One region of the Dorea acetigenes genome, then DNA from elsewhere that is predicted to be linked to it. Evidence: predicted binding sites of a transcription regulator. Region 1 holds the regulator's gene; each other region holds the start of a gene.
The links. The regulator HrcA, encoded in region 1, represses chaperone genes, less so after heat shock. The targets are predictions, from matches to a motif close to TGTTAGCACTCNNNNNNNNNGAGTGCTAACA.
Positions count from the first base shown of each region.

Region 2: a site for HrcA is predicted at 3,323-3,353, ahead of htpG (molecular chaperone HtpG). Genes of this name have one in related genera too.
Region 3: a site for HrcA is predicted at 3,173-3,203, ahead of OCV99_RS05265 (Hsp20/alpha crystallin family protein). Genes of this name have one in related genera too.

Region 1 is NZ_JAOQJU010000007.1:104,997-110,165, reverse strand. It holds gene OCV99_RS08240 (hypothetical protein) at 1-268, shown strand, start outside; gene OCV99_RS08235 (transposase) at 377-1,144, shown strand; gene hrcA (heat-inducible transcriptional repressor HrcA) at 1,351-2,394, shown strand; gene grpE (nucleotide exchange factor GrpE) at 2,430-3,095, shown strand; gene dnaK (molecular chaperone DnaK) at 3,134-5,014, shown strand; gene dnaJ (molecular chaperone DnaJ) at 5,017-5,169, shown strand, end outside.
Region 2 is NZ_JAOQJU010000025.1:14,723-19,891, forward strand. It holds gene OCV99_RS14440 (FtsX-like permease family protein) at 1-3,286, shown strand, start outside; gene htpG (molecular chaperone HtpG) at 3,460-5,169, shown strand, end outside.
Region 3 is NZ_JAOQJU010000003.1:182,455-187,623, forward strand. It holds gene OCV99_RS05245 (N-acetylmannosamine-6-phosphate 2-epimerase) at 1-363, opposite strand, end outside; gene nagB (glucosamine-6-phosphate deaminase) at 680-1,411, shown strand; gene OCV99_RS05255 (prolyl-tRNA synthetase associated domain-containing protein) at 1,460-1,999, opposite strand; tRNA gene OCV99_RS05260 (tRNA-Gly) at 2,350-2,420, opposite strand; gene OCV99_RS05265 (Hsp20/alpha crystallin family protein) at 2,565-3,041, opposite strand; gene OCV99_RS05270 (ABC transporter ATP-binding protein) at 3,277-3,936, opposite strand; gene OCV99_RS05275 (ABC transporter permease family protein) at 3,956-5,169, opposite strand, start outside.

The DNA.
Region 1 (5,169 bases):
AGTAGAATTAGAAGTTGACGGAACACGGGGATTGATTCAGTTGATGCGGGATGGACGCCAGGTGGATCTGTACTTGAAAGAGAAAAAATCCGACGAAGACGGATATATGAGCTGGGATGTAGAGCATTGGTCAAGCATTGACGTAAAGCGCTTTATCCGCTGTTATTCTCTGGAGGGGCGTGTGCTGGGTGAGTCTACCGGGCATAATATTTACGATCTGGAGAATGAGTTCAAGCCGGACGAAGCGGCAAAGGTGGAACTGAGCTAGTTAATTGCAGACGTAGTAAAGCGTCGCTTTACTACGTCTGCAATTAACATTTGTGGTGTACCCAACTGCATTTTGCCCTGTACCTGATTAGACGGAAGGAGGGCTGAAATGGCAACATGCAGACGAAAAAAGAGTGCAACAGGTATTTATCATGTTGTAGTAAAAGGAATAAATAAAGAAAAAATATTTTATATGCAGCGTGAAAAACTTTACTTAAAAAAGATTATTTTAAAACATCTTGAGAAACTGGAAGTTGAAATATATTCATATTGTATTATGTCTAATCATGCCCATTTTATCATTCGGGCAGAAATCGAAGTATTATCTTTGTTCATGGCTAAGGTTTTAGCAGAGTACGCATCCTATTATAATTATAAACATCGTCGAAATGGACATGTCTTTCAAAATCGTTTCATGAGTGAGTGTATTGAGAATGACAGATATTTTTGGACATGTTTAAGATATATTCATCTGAATCCTGTGAAAGCTAATATGGTAAAAAATCCGGTGCGCTATAAATATAGCAGTATGGCAGATTATATGACAGAAACGACAGGCATATTGGATTCAAAAGCAATTCGTATATATAAAGAACATTTTCGTGATTATTCTGAGTTTGAAGATTTTCATAGAATACGGCAAACAGAATTATTTTTAGATTATTCGGATGATGTGAAATTGCAATATATGGAGCTTGCATTATATATTGCAGAAAAGTTATATGAAGAAAAGAAGCTGACGTTATTGCATCAGGTATTTGAAGAAAAGGAAAACAGGAAAGAGTACATAAAAAGATTGTGCGAGAAATTAAAAATAGGTGTACGAAGAGCAGAAAAATTGTGTACGGATGTTTATAATAAAGTGGATAGTGGATAGATAGGTACAGGGGAAATGACAGTTGGGTACACCACAAATGTTAATTGGGGACGTAGTAAAGCGTCGCTTTACTACGTCCCCAATTAACAAAATAAAAAAAATATAAACAGTGTTGACAAATGAAAGCAGTAGTGCTAAATTAATAGTCGTAAAGATTAGCACTCGGATTAAATGAGTGCTAACAGAAAGAAGAAGGAGGCGAAGAGATGCAGGCGAAAGACCAGCTGGGTGAGAGAAAGATGAAAATATTACACGCAATCATCCAGACATATTTGGAAACAGGCGAGCCGGTAGGTTCAAGAACCATTTCCAAATATACGGATTTGAATCTGAGTTCTGCTACCATCAGAAATGAGATGGCGGATCTGGAAGAGCTTGGCTATATTCTACAGCCTCACACATCCGCAGGGCGGATTCCTTCTGACAAAGGTTACCGGTTATATGTAGATATGCTGATGGAGGAGAAGGAGCAGGAGCTCAATGAGATGCAGGAACAGATGCTTGAGAAGGCAGATAAGATGGAACTTCTTCTGAAGCAGGCAGCAAAGGTTCTCGCGAACAACACCAATTATGCTACAATGATTTCGACTCCCATGAACAGTGCTAATAAGATTAAGTTTATTCAGCTTTCACAGGTTGATGAAGAGCAGATTATTGCAGTGATCGTGCTGGGAGGCAATGTGATTAAGAACAAAATCATTACCGTAGGCGAAGAGCTTAGCAGTGAAAATCTTCTCAAGCTGAATATGTTGCTGAATACCACACTTAATGGTATGTCCATAGAAGAGATTAATCTGGGGCTGATTGCAAGGCTGAAGGAGCAGGCAGGGATTCACAGTAAGGTAATTAGTAATGTGTTGGATGCTGTGGCTGATGCTATCCAGATCGACGAGGATATGCAGATCTACACCAGCGGGGCGACCAATATTTTCAAATATCCGGAACTTTCGGATAAGCAGAGTGCGCAGGAAATCATCAGTGCATTTGAAGAGAAGCAGCAGCTTACCGAACTGGTGACACAGACACTGTCACAGGAAGAGAATACCGGAATTCAGGTATATATCGGAGATGAGACACCGGTTCAGACCATGAAAGACTGCAGCGTTGTAACTGCAACTTATGAATTGGGAGATGGTATGAAGGGAACAATTGGTATTATCGGACCGAAGCGGATGGATTATGAACATGTATTAAAATCGCTGAAGCATTTGCAGAATGAGCTGGATGCGATTTTCCATAAAAAAGTGTAAGAAAGGTGGAAGGACCCTTGGATAAAAATCAGGAAATGAATCAGGAGAAGAGTCAGGAAGAGATGGTGAAAGAAGCCGTCGAAGAGGCGAAGAAAGCAGCGCAGCAGGAAAATGCTGAGAAGACTCCGGCTGAGGAAGAGACTGGCGCAGAGACGGCAGAGGATGTCCCGGAGGACGGACAGGAGCCTGAGGATGGTTCTGAGGAAGAACCGTCAGAGGATGGACAGAAAAAGAACAAGTTTTTCGGGAAAAAGAATAAAAAAGATAAGAAAGATGAGAAAATAGAAGAGCTGACGGATAAACTTACCCGTCAGATGGCAGAGTTTGATAACTTCCGCAAGCGTACAGAAAGGGAGAAGTCCCAGATGTACGAAGTAGGGGCGAAAGATATCATAGAAAAGATTCTTCCGGTTGTAGACAATTTTGAGAGAGGGCTTGCAGCGGTGGCCGGAGAAGAAAAAGAAAATCCATTCGTTCAGGGAATGGAGAAGGTTTATAAGCAGCTTATGACGACACTGGAAGAGGCAGGCGTAAAGCCCATAGAGGCTGTCGGTCAGGAATTTAATCCTGATTTCCACAATGCAGTTATGCATGTGGAAGATGAGAGCTTCGGGGAAAATATCGTAGCCGAAGAATTCCAAAAAGGATATATGTATCGTGACTCCGTAGTGAGACACAGTATGGTCAAGGTTGCGAATTAATATTGGTAATTTAAATTCATTATAGGAGGAATAGAATCATGGGAAAAATAATTGGTATTGACTTAGGTACAACAAATAGCTGTGTTGCCGTTATGGAAGGCGGACAGCCGGTAGTCATCGCAAACACAGAAGGCGCGAGAACAACACCGTCCGTAGTTGCATTTACAAAGACAGGTGAGCGTCTGGTGGGCGAGCCGGCAAAGCGTCAGGCAGTAACGAACGCAGAGAAGACAATCTCTTCTATTAAGAGAGAGATGGGTTCAGATTATAAAGTGACAATTGATGGTAAGAAATATTCTCCGCAGGAGATTTCCGCAATGATTCTGCAGAAACTGAAAGCAGATGCAGAAGGATATCTTGGAGAGAAGGTTACGGAAGCAGTCATTACCGTTCCGGCTTATTTTAACGATGCACAGCGTCAGGCTACCAAGGACGCAGGTAAGATTGCAGGCCTTGATGTAAAGCGTATTATCAACGAGCCTACGGCAGCGGCTCTTGCATATGGCCTGGATAATGAAAAAGAGCAGAAGATCATGGTATACGACCTTGGCGGCGGTACATTTGATGTATCTATCATTGAAATCGGCGACGGTGTTATCGAAGTACTTTCCACAGCGGGCAATAACAGATTGGGCGGAGATGACTTCGACCAGAAGATTACAGATTATATGCTGGCTGAGTTTAAGAAGATGGAAGGCGTAGATCTGTCTGTAGATAAAATGGCACTCCAGAGATTGAAAGAAGCGGCAGAGAAGGCGAAGAAGGAATTATCTTCTGCTACAACAACCAATATTAATCTGCCGTTCATTACAGCTACAGCGGAGGGTCCGAAGCATTTTGATATGAATCTTACAAGAGCTAAGTTTGATGAGCTGACACATGACCTGGTAGAGAAGACAGCAGAGCCTGTGACAAGAGCATTATCTGATGCGGGAATTACAGCTTCTGAGCTGGGTCAGGTACTTTTGGTAGGCGGTTCTACACGTATCCCGGCGGTACAGGATAAGGTAAGACAGCTTACAGGAAAAGAGCCGAGCAAGTCTTTGAACCCGGATGAATGTGTAGCGCTCGGCGCTTCTGTACAGGGCGGTAAATTAGCCGGAGATGCAGGCGCAGGCGACATCCTTCTTCTGGATGTAACTCCGCTTTCTCTTTCCATCGAGACAATGGGTGGTGTTGCAACAAGGCTGATTGAGAGAAATACGACGATTCCTACAAAGAAGAGCCAGATTTTCTCTACGGCAGCAGATAACCAGACAGCAGTAGATATTAACGTCGTACAGGGTGAGAGACAGTTTGCAAGAGACAATAAGTCTCTCGGACAGTTCAGACTGGATGGAATTCCGCCGGCACCGCGTGGAATCCCGCAGATTGAAGTTACTTTCGATATTGATGCCAATGGTATTGTAAATGTTTCTGCGAAAGACCTTGGAACCGGAAAAGAACAGCATATTACGATTACGGCAGGTTCTAACATGTCCGACGAAGACATTGATAAAGCTGTAAAAGAAGCAGCGGCATTTGAGGCGCAGGATAAGAAGCGTAAAGAAGGTATTGACGCAAAGAATGATGCAGACGCTATGGTATTCCAGACCAGAAAGGCAATGGAAGAAGTAGGAGATAAGCTGGATGCAGCAGATAAGGCAGCGGTTGAGGCTGACTGCAAAGAGCTGGAAGATCTGCTTGCAAAGATTAATATGGATGATATATCCGATGCGCAGGTTGCAGAGATGAAAGCCGGCAAGGAGAAGCTGATGGCAAGCGCCCAGAAGCTGTTTACCAAGGTTTATGAACAGGCCGGAGCGGCAGGAGCCGCAGGTACACAGGGAGCAGGCCCTGACATGGGAGCAGGAGCAGGTCCGGCGCCGGATGGATTCGCAGGCGATGATGTAGTAGACGGAGATTATAAGGAAGTATAAACATGGCTGAGACAAAGAGAGATTACTATGAAGTGTTGGGCGTCGCTAAAGATGCTGACGAAGCGACTCTTAAAAAAGCGTATAGAAAAGTAGCCAAAAAGTATCACCCGGATATGAATCCGGGTGATGCTGAAGCTGAAAAAAAGTTCAAAGAA
Region 2 (5,169 bases), on a different contig from region 1:
TGACCTGGAGGCTTTGGAAGAGGTGGATGGTGTAGAGTTGGCAGAAGGCGGATATAGCGTCGATGCATTGAGTAAAGGAGAAGAGAATCAGAAGGTTTTACATATTATGTCCATGCTTCCGACGATGAATGAGGTGGATGTGGAAGAAGGAAGGATGCCCGTAAATGAAGGGGAATGTCTGGTGGATGACAGAAGCAGTTATCAGGTTGGCGATCTTATATGGGTAGAATCCGGTACAGATACGTCCATTAAGGATACTCTCAAAACGGATGAATGGAAAGTGGTAGGGAAGGCAAGCAGTTCCTGCTATATTTCTCTGAATCGTGGGAGCGCTATGATCGGGACAGGGAGTGTCAGTGCATTTGTGATTGTACCGGAAGAGACTTTTAAATCGGAAGTTTATACGGAAGCTTACTTATTGGTGGAAGGAGCAGATGAGCTGGAGGCCTTCAGTGATGACTATGAAGAGCGGGTTGATGAGGTTATTCAAAATATTGAAGATATTACAGGGCTGCGGGGAGAAATACGAAGAAATGAAATTGTGGACGATGCAAATCTTGAACTTGACAAAGCAAGAAAAGAGTTGACTGATGGGAAGTGGGAAGCTGAGAATAAGCTGGCAGATGCCCTGAATCAGATTACGGAAGGCGAGAATCAGCTTCAGGATGCAAAGCAACAGATTGCAGAAGGAGAGAATCTTCTTGCAGAGGCAAAAACGACTTTAGATGAAAAACAGAAGGAATTGGATGATGCGAAGGAGCAGTATGAATCCGGCAGAAGACAGCTTGAGGATGGGAAGGCTGCTTATAGTCAGGGGATGGAGTCTTACAATCAGGGACTGGAAGAATACAACTCTAATTTAGCTGTATACAAACAGAAAGCTCAGGAATACCAGCAGGCGGAAGAAGCATATGCGGCAGGGGAAGCGGAATATCAGCAGGGAAAGGCCTCCTATGAGGAGCAGAAGGCTATTTATGAGCCGATGATTCAGGCAGGAAGAGAAAGTCTGTCAGTTAAGAGGGCTGAGCTGGATGCGGGTTGGGATACTTATTATCAGATGGCAGAAAGCGAAGATGTCCAAGTGCAGCAGCAGGCAGAACTTTTGAAGCAGCAGCTGGATGAGGCGGAAGAAGCTTATCGGCAGGGAGAGGCTGAGATAACCGGTTATCAGCAGGAATTGGATAGCGGAGCGGCGATTCTTGCGGACAGCAGAGCGCAGCTGGATGCGACAAGAGGTATACTGGATGGGGCGAAGAGCGAGTTGGATGCCGGGAAGGCACAGTTGGATGAAGCGTATAATCAGCTTCTTGCGGCAAAGGCTGAGCTGGATGGAAGCAGAGCGCAGCTGCAATCCGGGGAGGAACAGCTTGACGATGCATACCGGCAGCTTCAGGATGGGCAAATGCAGTTGGATGACGGACGGAAAGAGCTAAAGACACAGGAAGATACGCTGAAAGAGGCGAAGTCGGAAATTGCGGAAAAAGAACCTGAACTGGTGGATGCGAAAAGAGAGTATGAAGAAGGAAAGAAAGAGTCAGAAGAAGAAATCGCAGGTGGAGAACAGAAGATTGCAGATGCGGAAAAAGAATTATCTAATGTAGGAGAAGCTGTTTGGTATGTATATGACAGAAGTGTTCTGCCGGAGTATTCCGGCTATGGGGAGAATGCAGACCGTATGAAGGCAATCGGAGGAGTGTTCCCGGTACTGTTCTTTTTAGTGGCAGCGCTGATTAGCCTGACAAGCATGACGCGTATGGTAGAAGAGCAGAGGACGCAGATTGGTACGATGAAAGCGTTGGGATACGGTAGGTTTGCCATTGCGTCTAAATATCTGGGGTATGCGTTGGCCGCCGCGCTTGGAGGCAGTGTTTTGGGGATCCTGGTTGGAGAGAAAGTGATTCCTTATATCATCATATATGCGTATGGCATTATTTATCCTTATATGAATGATATCCTGGTTCCATATAATATGTATTATGCAGTTATGGCTACTGTTGCTGCGACGGCATGTACGCTGGCGGCAACCGGAGCTGCGTGTTATAGAGAGTTGGGGGCGCAGCCGGCAGTTTTGATGCGGCCACCGTCACCCAAGAGTGGAAAACGTGTATTTATGGAGAGAATTACGTTTATTTGGAAACATTTGAGTTTCACGTGGAAATCTACGATACGTAATCTCTTCCGCTATAAGAAACGATTCTTTATGACGGTGTTTGGAATTGGCGGGTGCATGGGTCTGATGTTGTTTGCATTTGGACTGAAGGATTCTATCTACGAAATTGCGGACATCCAGTATGAGGAAATTCAAATTTATGACGGTATGGCATACCTTCAGGAAAATGTGACGGAGGAAGAGAAGGAAAATCTGTCTGCTTATATAGAGGAAGAAGAGGGCATCAAAGAGTCTTTGGATGTAAATATGCGTACGGTGACGCTGGTTCATGATTCTAATAAGAGGGAAGCGTACCAGACAGTTCCGGAAGATTTGGGGCAGATAGATGAATTTGTAAAATTCCATGACCGTGTGGGCAAAGAGGAATATACACTTGGGGATGACGGCGTCATTCTGAGTGAGAAGACGGCAAAGATGCTGGATGTGAAAGAGGGAGACACCATTGAGATTGAGGATACGGATTTCGGGAACCATAAAGTAAAGGTTGCAAATATATGTGAAAATTATATGGGACATTATATGTATATGTCCAGGAATTTGTATGAAGAAATCTATGATGAAGAATTCACTGTGAACTGTATCTATTTTAAGACGGTGGGAGAGACCAATGCCAAGATGGAGGAAACCGGTGAGAAGATACTGAAGCAGGACGCGGTGCTGAATGTCAGCTATCTTCACGATATTGAGCAGCAGCTAAATGACATGTTAAAGAGCCTGAACCTGGTGGTGATTGTGCTGATTGTGTCTGCAGGAATGCTTGCGTTTGTAGTGCTTTATAATCTGAATAATATCAATATTACAGAGCGGCGCAGAGAGCTGGCAACCCTGAAAGTATTGGGGTTCTATGACGGAGAGGTGAGCGCCTATGTATACCGTGAAAATATCATTCTTACTTTTGTTGGTATGGCGGCGGGTATCGTGATTGGAATTTTGCTGCATCGGTTTATCATCGAAACGGTAGAAGTAGATTCCGCAATGTTTGGGAGAATCATTGACTTTTCAAGTTATATCTATAGTATGTTGTTTACGCTGGGATTTTCTTTCTTTGTAAATGGAGTCATGTATTTCAAATTGAAGAAGATCGATATGGTAGAATCTTTGAAGAGCGTGGAGTAAGTAGAGTTTATTAAAATTTTATTCTTTTAAGAAATTTGTTAGCACTCTTGCGAAAAGAGTGCTAATTTTCTATTGACATTTGAAATTCAAGGTATTATCATATCTTCTAGCGAGAAAAAAGAACACTTTGTGATAAAAGCAATAGAAAATAATAAAAATAAGGAGTGGTATACATGGCAACGAAAAAAGGTTCTTTATCAATCAGCAGTGAAAACATTTTTCCGATTATTAAAAAGTGGGTATATTCCGATCACGATATTTTCTTCCGTGAGATGGTTTCTAATGGGTGTGATGCAATCACGAAGCTGAAGAAATTGGACATGATGGGCGAATATGAGATGCCGGAAGACTATAAGCCTCAGATACAGGTAGTTGTGAATCCGGAGGAGAAGACGCTGAAATTTATTGATAACGGTCTTGGCATGACGGCGGAAGAAGTAGAAGAATACATTACGCAGATTGCATTTTCCGGTGCGACAGAATTCTTGGAGAAGTACAAGGACAAAACGACAGAAGATGATATGATCGGTCATTTTGGTTTGGGATTCTATTCAGCATTCATGGTGGCGGATGAGGTTCATATTGATACCCTTTCCTATAGAGAAGGCGCGGTTCCTGTACATTGGGAGAGTGACGGCGGTACAGAATACGAGATGTCAGATGGAAGCAAAGAAAGCGTGGGTTCTGAGATAACCCTGTTCCTGAATGAAGACAGTCTGGAATTTGCTAATGAATACCGGGCAAGAGAAGTATTGGAGAAATACTGTTCCTTTATGCCGGTTCCGATTTATGTATCCAAGGCGAATGCCGAACAGGAATATGAGACTATTGACGAGGCGGATCTTCGCGATGATGACGTGGTGGTAGAGCATATTCACGAAGAAGCCAAGATGGAAGAGAAGGAAAATGAGAACGGTGAGAAGGAGATGGTTGAAGTATCTCCTGCCAAAGAGAAGGTAAAGATCAACAAGCGCCCGGTTGCACTGAACGATACGGAGCCGCTCTGGACGAAACATCCAAACGAATGCACGAAGGAAGATTATCTGGAGTTCTACAGAAAAGTATTTATGGACTACAAAGAGCCTCTTTTCTGGATCCATCTGAATATGGATTATCCGTTTAACTTAAAAGGGATTCTGTACTTCCCGAAGATTAATACGGAATATGATTCTATTGAAGGTACGATTAAATTATATAACAACCAGGTGTTTATTGCAGATAATATCAAAGAAGTCATTCCAGAGTTTCTTATGGTATTAAAAGGTGTCATTGATTGTCCAGATCTTCCGCTTAACGTATCAAGAAGTGCATTACAGAATGATGGATTTGTGAATAAGATTGCAGATTACATTTCCAAGAAGGTTGCAGATAAGCTGAGCGGCATGTGCAAGACAGATAAGGAGAATTATGAGAAATACTGGGATGACATCAGTCCATTTATCAAATTCGGATGCCTGAAGGATGAGAAATTCTGTGATAAGATGATGGATTACATTCTGTTCAAGAATATTGACCATAAATATCTGACTTTAAAAGAATGTGTCGAAGAGAATGGCGGAACGGTCATTGACCCGAAAGAGAAAAAGGAAGACGGCAGTGACAACAGTGAAGAGAATGGTGAAAACAACGTAGAAGAAGTAAAGACCACGATTTACTATGTTACGGATGAACAGCAGCAGAGCCAGTATATCAATATGTTTAAAGCGCAGGAGCTGGATGCTGTCATACTGGGACATAATATTGATTCCCCGTTTATTACACAGTTGGAGCAGAGAAATCCCAATATTCGTTTCCAGCGTATTGATGCAGATGTGACAGATTCTGTGAAGGAAGAGATTGCAGAAGAAGAGAAGGAGACCTTTAAGGCAACCACAGACAGCCTG
Region 3 (5,169 bases), on a different contig from region 1:
CTCCTTCACTTCCCGGAAGAATTCATCCAGGCTTTTCCCGCCAGGTCTTTTGGAAATGGTTGCATCCATAGCAATAATTTCCGGTTTTACCTCCATTAACTCCTCAATTTCCTTCATAGTCGGAGTAATATAAATGCAGCTGTCGTCATAATCTCTTTTTACAATTCCAATAATCGGGAGATCCACTTGGGATTGGATTTCCTGAATATCTTCCTTTGTATTCGCACGTATTCCGTATGCGCCACCCATCTTTGCCGCCAGCGCCATCCTTCCCATAATAAAAGAGGAATGCAGCGGTTCATGTGGCAATGCCTGACAAGATACAATCAACTTTCCTTTCAATTGCTCTACTCTCTCATTCATCTTCGTCATATTCTGACCTCCTTTGCTTTTCGCTCCTTAATTCTGAACCCAGTATAGCCATTGGTGAATTTAATTTCAATACCATATCTTCATCCTGAAAATTCTTTCAACCTTTTCAAAATTTTTACGCGTTTTTTACAGTTTTTTTATTCTTTTTTGGTTGTTTTGCACAACTCCATGTCGTTACTTTCTAAGTATGAAAGTAGATTCCATCGATATAAACTCTATTGAAACAAATAGGATTATGGTATATTTTAAAAACAACAGAAGCACTACTATTACTATTTATTTTCAATTTAGAAAGGAAACATACATTATGATTATCTACAGAGCAAAGAATTATCAAGACATGAGCCGCAAAGCAGCAAATATTATTTCCGCACAAATTATCATGAAACCGGATTGTGTACTCGGTCTGGCAACCGGTTCCTCTCCGGTGGGAACCTACCAGCAGTTGATTGAATGGTATAAAAAAGGAGATCTGGATTTCTCTCATGTTACAAGTATCAATCTGGATGAATATAAAGGATTAGGACCTGATAACTGCCAGAGCTATCGTTATTTTATGAATACGAATCTGTTCGATCACGTAAATATTGATAAAAACCGGACCTTTGTGCCGAATGGGCTGGAAATGGATTCTGAGAAAGCCTGCAGCGATTACAATCAAATCATTGCAAGAGAAGGCGGCATCGACCTGCAGCTTCTGGGACTTGGACACAACGGCCACATCGGCTTCAACGAACCGGGCGCCGCATTTGAAAAAGAAACGCACTGCATCGACCTGACAGAAAGCACCATTGAAGCAAACAAACGCTTCTTCGCTTCCGAAGAGGACGTTCCAAAGCAGGCTTACACCATGGGTATCAAAAGTATCATGCAGGCAAGAAAAATCCTGGTAATTATCAGCGGGGAGAGCAAAGCAGATATTTTAAAAGAAATCCTCTACGGACCAATCACTCCGGCAATTCCGGCTTCGATTCTTCAGCTTCACAACGACGTAACGATTGTCGCCGACGAAGCAGCTCTCAGCAAATTGCCCGAATAATAAATATTTCCTGGTAAAAAAACAGGGGCGATGCCCCTGTTTTTCACACTAAAATGCAACAATCTTCGCTTTATGCCTGATTTTAGGCAAGAACTTATTCAGCAAATCCGCCGTCTTCATTTTTAAATGAGACGTATTAATTCCCGGATTGCATCCAAACCACTCTTCATCTGCCACTTCTTTATCCATAATCAACTGCACATAATCATCTTCGTCATTTATCAGCCCCATCACGGACGCCGAACCAGGAAGAGCCTTTAAATATTTCTCCATATATTCCGCAGGGGCAAAAGAAAGATGAGACACACCTATTTTATTCCCCAGTTCTGTTGTATTTAAAGATTTCCCCGCAGGCATTACCACCAGGAAAAAGCTTGTTTTCTTCTTATTACATAAAAAAATGCTCTTCCGGATCTCTGTCCCCAGCGCTTTATCTACCTCAATGCATTCTTCCATCGTCTCAACTACATCATTCGTCACACACTCATAAGGGATTTTAAGCTTATCCAACAGCCCATAAACGCTTTTTGCCGTCGGATTCTCCAGATTCTCCGGTGCCGTATTGCTTTTCTCACTAATATAAACCATAGCCCACTCAACTCCTCTTTCTATTTTGATAGTATTTTAACAATTTCTTTTCCTCTTGTAAACAAAATTTTAGCTCGTTCGATTCTTTTTCTTCTCGAACGAGCTATTCGTCAAATTCCAGTAATTTCATTTTCTACACCTTCGACTTTCTTAGATTATGAGTAGTGGATTAAGTTTTTGTTGGTCCGTACCTCCTTTTTTAGATTTTAGATTAGGTTTTTTTATAAAAAGTGAAAACTCTGTTTTCTTTTGTTGAGTATATAATAGCATAAACCTCGTTTTTTGTCAATTAGTTTTTTGATTTTATTTTAATATTCTAAATTTTCAGTCAATTTTGGGTAAAGAAAAAAAGCGGGTGATGGGAATCGAACCCACGTATCCAGCTTGGAAGGCTGGTGTTCTACCATTGAACTACACCCGCGTCATCTCTGACACGCCTAATACTTTATCATAGATTTCCGCAGATTGCAAGCACTTTTTTAAAAAAGCCCGAAGCCAGACAGCTTTTCTATAGAGCTCTCCGCACTCCGGGCTATATTATTTCAATTTATATAAAGAGGTGCCGTTATCCCTCGATGGCAATGCATTTCTTATCTTCAACCGCTGATTTCTTTGTCTCTGCCTTCGGAATACTCAGTTTCAATACTCCGCTCTCATACTTCGCATGAATATCTTCCTGCTTTACATCCTCGCCGACATAGAAAGATCTGCTCATGCTGCCTGCGTAACGCTCCCGGCGGACAAATTTTCCTGTTTTCTTTTCCTTCTCGTCCTTGTCAAGTCCCTTTGCTGCGCTGATTACCAGATAACCGGCTTTCAGCTCCAGGGAAAGTTCATCTTTCTGAAAGCCCGGCAGGTCAATATCCACTTCATAGTGGTCATCATGCTCCTGCACATCGGTCTTCATCATATTCGCCGCATGGCGTCCATATAATTTGCGTTCTGCTTTCCGCATCTCTTTGTTGTCAAAGGACGGAAAATCAAAAAAGTCATCAAAGAAATCGTCAAATAAGTTCTCTCCAAAAATACTAGGTGTCATCATAAGTCATCGCTCCTTTTCCTAATTAAAAACATCTTGTTAACTGGAACTGGGGATGATTGGGAAGAAAACGGAACCTTTCTGCCGGTTCCTTTCTTTCCTTCTCCTTTGTTCTGCATGTGTTATAACACATATTTTAGCACTCGTCAAGCGAAAGCGCTAATAATTTTGTGAATTTTCTGTGAAGCTTATTTTCTTTGATTATAGCAGAAATAAAGGGAAAACCTACTACTACTTTTTAGGAAACAAAGTTACCATCTTTCATTCGGAATGACACGTCAGCCATCTCTGCCACCTCCATATCATGCGTCACGAGAATAACGCAGTATCCTTTCTTATGAGCAAGCTCGCAGAGTATATCCATAATATTCTGCGTATTTTCCCCGTCAAGATTCCCCGTCGGCTCATCCCCCAGAATAATTTTCGCGTTAGATGCAAGGCTCCTGGCAATAGCTACCCGCTGACGTTCTCCTCCCGACAGCTTTGACGGGAAGCGTTTCATCTGTTCCTCCCGGATACCCACAGCTTCCAGCAATTTGGCCGCCCGCGGCCTGGCGTCTTTGGGAGTTATGCCACACAACTCCATAGGAAAACAGACATTTTCCATAACAGTCAGAAGCGGAAACAGATGAAATACCTGAAAAATCATAGAAATACTTTCCCGCCGGTACCGGTCAAGATTCAACTCTGCCAGGCTGTCCCCCTGAAATCTGATGGTTCCCTCTGTCGGCAGATCCAATCCCGCAAGCAAAGACAGGAACGTAGATTTTCCCGAACCGGAAGCTCCCACAACTGCATAAACTTTCCCCTCCTCAAACTCGCAGGAGATTCCTGACACTGCCGCCCTCTGCGCATTCTTATACCTATACGTTACATTTTCCAGACTCAAAACCGCCATACTTCTCCCTCCAACCTTCTTATTCCTTTATCTGCAACAGCTCCAGACACTTTCGTCCGGTCACCTGTATTGCCGCCAGTACTGCTCCGCAGACGCATCCTGAGAAATACAGCGCCAAACAGCGTGCCAGCGTTTCAATGCTTCTTGTAAACAATGTCTTTCCAAATAGGGCCAGACCAAGCGTGACAAGCGCAATCGCCGCAGCACACAGCAACACTTGTCCAAAAATCAACATGCAGCGGGCACGCTTCTTTGTAACGCCAAGAATCCGCAGACATGCCGCTTCCCGCGCAGACTGCATGATTACCAGCCCTGATCCCAGCAGCCCGATAACCAGCGCCACAACCATAGCAATTGGAAACAGCTCATCTATCAGTGTACAGATCCGCCGCGCACCCTCCACCGACTCCGAATCAATGTGAAAAGATGCCAACGGCGCATATCTTACATTCCGGCTTTTTTCTTCTTCCAACAATCTATTTAACTCTTTAAGTTTCCCATTGTCCGCCGCAGTAAATTCACAGTACCCAATCTGAAAGGGCTGGCCATAAAGTTCCTCTGCCGCATCATTTACCACCGAAAAAACACCTGCTGCCACCGCTTCCTTCTCCGTATGCAAAATCCCCACCACCTTGTAGGCTTTCCCGGCCTGTTCCACCGCAGACAGGAAATCTTCCTCTTCTTTATAAAACTGAAAATCCGCGTCTTCCCGCAGACGCTCCATAAAAGAATACAGGTCATCTGATAACAGCGTTATCTCATCTCCCGGGTGGACGCCCAGCATCTCAGCAAGCGTCTCTCCCATCAGGCAAACCGCTCCTGTGCGTTCAAAAACAGAAGCATCATATCCGTCCGCCCAGGTAACCGTGTAATCATCTTCCAGATAGCGCCCGAAATCATTGGTAAATGTAATAGGACTTAAAATGCCGGATTGATTTACACGCACATTAAAATTAGAAGTATAGTAATAAAAATCCTTAACCAGATCCGCTTTTGATAATTCCGTAACAGATGATGAGGAAAAACCTGCCGCCACGCCCTTTACGGCAAGTCCCCGGTATGCGTCCCTGTATGCAAGTTCTGTCAGGATTAACGCTCCCATCCCGGCAGTCAACACAACCGTAAGTACAAGCGACACTGCAGTTGTCCCCATCCCACGCCGCATACGGCGCAGAATGTAACCCCACGTCTGACGCAGCGCATTGTATTTCCCATGGACAGGCGGCTGGCCAT